One region of the Bacillus sp. YH3-2-B2 genome, then DNA from elsewhere that is predicted to be linked to it. Evidence: riboswitches for the same ligand, from Rfam matches in the RefSeq annotation. Region 1 holds a riboswitch; the other holds the start of a gene.
The links. A riboswitch is a leader RNA that binds a small molecule or an ion and turns the genes downstream of it on or off. The one in region 1 is predicted to bind thiamine pyrophosphate.

Region 1 (2,459 bases):
AAGAATCTGTTTCCAGTAATCAGGTAAATCAAGCATTTCAATATCGTTTTTTGTCATAGAAATTTGATCTTTCCTAAGTAATTCTTCGTACTTTAAGACTGTTTCAATGGACGGCCAGTTATTTCCCTCAGGCATTTTCGGAAATTCAAATTCCGGAATATCATGGTGATTTTCAGCTTCCTCAAGCACCGTTTTCGCCCATTCATGATCTGAATCATAAATATGGATTGATCCCGCATTATGAAAATATTCTCCGACTTCTAAACGCAGTTCTCTGGCCATTAATTCCTGCATGAAGGTAAATGAGAAAAGATCACTGATCATCCCGCGAAAAGCATCATTTGCACGCATGACAGAAGACATGTATAATTCGCCTTCCCTCACAAAAAACTGCAAACCGATTGTGCAGGAAACATCTATATTTTCTGAAACGAAGAGTTCCGAAGCATCGAATATTTGAATAAATGCTCTTTTTGAATCAATATCTTCTTGTGTCAAAAGATTTTTTATTCGATTCCATTGATTTAGTTTTGCATTTCCGAATTCAAATATTTTAGGCCCGTACGCAGTGCCTGTTAATGTTTTTTTATTCATTGAATATGAAGGCATTTTTTTATTGTAATAACTGATAAAATCTAAGTCGTTACTCCCCGATAAATACCATAACACTTCAGCAAAATTAAACACGATATTGGTTTTTCTTGAGGATAAATAAGTGACACGTTCTATTGGATTTTCCAGAGTCAGATGGTAGTTCAATTGTTCTCTGCTTTTTTGTCCGCGCGGTGAATTGAAAAATTCAGGGTTGTGATAGATGTCATACAGCGTTTCCGTATATGCTTCATGAAAAGTTCTCTTTCTCATTGAGATTCCGCCTTATATGCTGCAAAGATATTTTTAATGTTCTCTAATAAATCATCTGTATCTTTATAGCTGATGTACTCAACATCCGCCACTGCATTTAACCCTTGAATTAAGAAAGCATAATCCTTGTCCTTTTCTAGAAATAGCACGATCTTTTTTTTCAAGGCGGAAGCCCATCCAATTTCTATATGTGTTCCGGGAGAAGCGGGTGATCCGGGGAATGCTGCAAAAAGGTCGCAAGTGCTTATTTCATCAAAATCAATTTTAGTGCATTGAAGGGGTGTCATGAAATCTTTCCCCCACCCTTCCCGCTTGTGAGCATTATGAACCAGCCATCCTTCATTCTCAAAAAAGGAAATTAATGATTCCAGCTTTCCCCTCTCATACGTACTCATCAATCCAGTTTTCTCATCTACTAAACTTTTAAAAGGCCCTGCCAGAAAAACTTTTTTAGTCGCCACTTCATATCACCCTTTCAAAATAAATAAAGCCACTTTCCTCTATGGAAAGTGGCTTAAATATAGATAAGATAAAGAATCTCTCTAATTTTTCACTTCCCTACGCTGGTATTAACCAAATCAGGTTCAAAGGGTCAGGACGTATTGTCTCTTCTCAGCTATTAAAGCTCCCCTAGTGACTTTTTATAAATATTTACTTTAATTCTATGCTATTCCATATAAATAGTCAAACAATGACCGGCAAAAAGCGCTGCGGATATCACTGGGATTCCCCTTCAATATTGCAGCTTACCCACTAGTTTTAAAACCTTCCGGCCTCTTTTTTCCTGCCAACGAATAAGGTCACGGCAACACTCGCTGAACTGACCAAAGTCCCCAGAACGGCAGCAAGAATTGTCAAAAAGCCATGGGGAATCAGAAATCCAATCGGAATGAGGCCCGCAAACGTGAGAACGATAAAACATTGATAGACTCCGGATATGATTCTTACAACCAAGCTGCTAAAAAAGGACATGACGAATGGCGGAATGAACAAACATAAAATGATTCCGAGTGAGATCAATAAAATCATAGGCTCGTCAAAAGAAGTGACACGATCGCCGGGAGACTCTTCAGCCGCCGCGAATACAGCAAATATAGACATCATCAGCGTAAGAAAAACAAGAAAAAACCTTTTCAGCAACGTTATGACTCCTTTTTATAAAAACGGGTATCCTTTTTTAATCACAATAACCATTTTATGTTATCAAATGAAATAATATGAAGTCAATTGATGAATGAATAATGTAACAAACGGCTTGCTGCTGTGTCGGTCTTATATAAGGAGGAAAAACAATCCGTACAAAATCAATATTGGTTTTCTCAATGTATTTCATCAGTTTGACGGCATCACTGGTTCTTACGGCTGAAACCCCGAACTTCAGTTCAACATCTTCAAATTTTCGCTGATTAACATACTCAATGATCTGAAGGCGCTCATCTATGCTGAGTGAATGCTGTTCACCAGTCGTGCCGCATATGAGTAACGAATGGATACCGCTGTTTTTCAAATGTTCGACAATAGCATCAAATCCTGCTGAATATAAACGCTCATCTTCATGAAAAGGCGTAGGGATAGCAATAAAATTTGCATGAGAA
Region 2 (2,459 bases), on a different contig from region 1:
CAGCCGATCATCGCCGCGCCGATCGCTGAAGTAATGTGGTCATAGCCCGGAGCGATATCCGTCGTTAATGGGCCGAGCGTGTAAAAAGGCGCCTCTTTACAAATTTCCAGCTGTTTGTCCATGTTTTCCTTAATTTTATGCATCGGCACATGACCCGGCCCTTCGATCATCACTTGCACATCGTGCTTCCACGCAATCTCCGTCAATTCTCCGAGAGTCTCCAACTCCGCAAACTGCGCTTCATCATTGGCATCCGCAATCGAACCGGGACGAAGCCCGTCACCAAGTGAAAAAGCGATATCATAGGTCTTCATGATTTCACAAATTTCTTCAAAATGCGTGTACAGAAAGCTTTCCTGATGATGAGCCAGGCACCATTGCGCCATAATTGCCCCGCCGCGGGATACGATTCCCGTCGTGCGTTTAGCCGTTAACGGGACGTAACGAAGCAATACGCCGGCATGGATGGTGAAATAATCCACGCCCTGCTCCGCCTGCTCAATCAATGTGTCACGATAAATGTCCCACGTTAAATCCTCGGCAATGCCATTAACTTTTTCAAGCGCCTGATAAATCGGCACCGTCCCCACAGGCACGGGGCAGTTGCGGATAATCCATTCACGCGTCGTATGAATGTCTTTTCCCGTGGATAAATCCATCATCGTATCGGCGCCCCAGCGAATCGCCCACGTCATTTTTTCGACTTCTTCTTCGATAGAAGATGTAACAGCCGAGTTGCCGATATTGGCATTAATTTTCACATGAAAATTCCGGCCGATAATCATCGGCTCGCTTTCCGGGTGGTTGACGTTAGAAGGAATAATCGCCCGGCCGCTGGCTACCTCGTCTCTGACAAATTCGGGAGACACATGCTCGCGAATTGCGATAAACTCCATTTCCGGCGTAATGATGCCTTTTCTCGCATAATGCAATTGTGTTACATTTTTCCCCGGCTTGGCCCGAAGCGGTTTCCGCTGCAGGCCGGGGTATTCGGCGGCACGGCCCTCTTTTTTATAGCCGTTGTCTTCAGGTCTCACGGTCCGGCCGTTATATTCTTCTACATCTCCGCGCCCGGTAATCCACTTTGTGCGGAGCGCCCCCAGACCTTCATGAATATCAATCTGTACATCCGGGTCTGTATACGGTCCGCTCGTATCATAAACACGGACCGGCGCATTCTCCTCTTCCCCGAATGCCCCCGTAGTCGCACTCAGGCTGATTTCCCGCATCGGCACTCGTATGTCGGGCGAAGAACCTTCTGCATAAACCTTTTTACTGCCGGAAAAACTCGACATAATGGAAATGTTCGCTTGCTGTACTGATTGATTTTGCATACAAATCTCTCCTTTATCATTTGAATAACAGAACCAAGCTCAGCACCAGCACAAAAAAACCGGGTTCAAAGAAGAACCCGGTTTTGCAGTCAGAAAGAAACTATTATTGTTTTCATTCATCAACAATAATAAAACCTTTACTTCCCCACGCTGGTACGAACCAGATCAGGTCCAAAGGGTTAAGAAGCCGCCGCTTCTCTCTCAGCCCGCTCAGACGGGCACCCCCAGTAACTATTGATTTCGCTCTCATCGTAACATAAGTTGTGTACAAAAAAAAGCATATTATCAAAATTCAGATAACGGGACGGTCATAAGCTCTGTTTCCCGAACGCCTTCTTCGGTATTAAAAACCCGATAACCCTTTGCGGTTTCCCGGGAAGAGACAGCCCGGAACAGCTGACCGTCTTTATAATGAAGCGCAGCGCCGTCATCAGCGGCATAGCCCGCCCTGAGTTTCTTTTCGGAAATCAGGCGGTGATACACCGGCCGGCGCTGAGACCCGCCAAGATGATGCTGTTTTCCCAAGCTTCACGAAGAATAAGGTCAAGCCCCCACTCTTTCCATAAGACAAGCATATTGCGCGTATTTCCGCCGCCGACATATATAATATCTTTCTTCATGAGAAAGGATCTGAGATCAGAACCCGGCGGTTTAAACAGCGACAAGTGATCCGGCTCACACCGCAGCTTTTGAAAGGCCTGATAAAACCTGCTGATATAATTCTCCGAATCTCCGCTTGCCGTCGGCAAAAAACAAACTTTCGGCTTTGACCGCGCCGACTGCTCTAAAATATACTGATCCAGCACAAGATGATCCGGCTCCATTGAAAACCCCCCGCCGCCCATTGTAATAATCTGCTTCAATGTCATCACCTCTTTTTTCTCAAGTATAACAGCTCATTAAAAAGGCGTTATCCCAATTTCGGATAACGCCTTCAAAAAGTATTTATTATCTGAAATACGCACCGTATAACATAACGGAGATCCCCGCGGCGATAATCGCCGGAACAAGCTTCGAACGGGCATACTTCACAACATTGATCCCCAACACCGTATTATCACTGAGGGGAGAAGCAAACCAAATGTTCCGCTCGCAAACACGGCCCCGATCGCTAATAATAAGCTG

Region 2: another riboswitch for thiamine pyrophosphate. It lies ahead of thiC (phosphomethylpyrimidine synthase ThiC); the one in region 1 lies ahead of ACWJJX_RS16445 (TIR domain-containing protein).

Annotation. Positions count from the first base shown of each region.
Region 1 covers NZ_JBSJQE010000004.1:346,457-348,915, reverse strand. Annotated here, with positions in the region: gene ACWJJX_RS16450 (thymidylate synthase) at 1-864, opposite strand, end outside; gene ACWJJX_RS16445 (TIR domain-containing protein) at 861-1,325, opposite strand; TPP riboswitch at 1,403-1,506, opposite strand; gene ACWJJX_RS16440 (hypothetical protein) at 1,624-2,004, opposite strand; gene ACWJJX_RS16435 (dihydrodipicolinate synthase family protein) at 2,060-2,459, opposite strand, start outside.
Region 2 covers NZ_JBSJQE010000001.1:2,573-5,031, reverse strand. Annotated here, with positions in the region: gene thiC (phosphomethylpyrimidine synthase ThiC) at 1-1,334, opposite strand, end outside; TPP riboswitch at 1,460-1,570, opposite strand; partial or broken gene ACWJJX_RS00100 (Type 1 glutamine amidotransferase-like domain-containing protein) at 1,620-2,197, opposite strand; gene ACWJJX_RS00095 (hypothetical protein) at 2,283-2,459, opposite strand, start outside.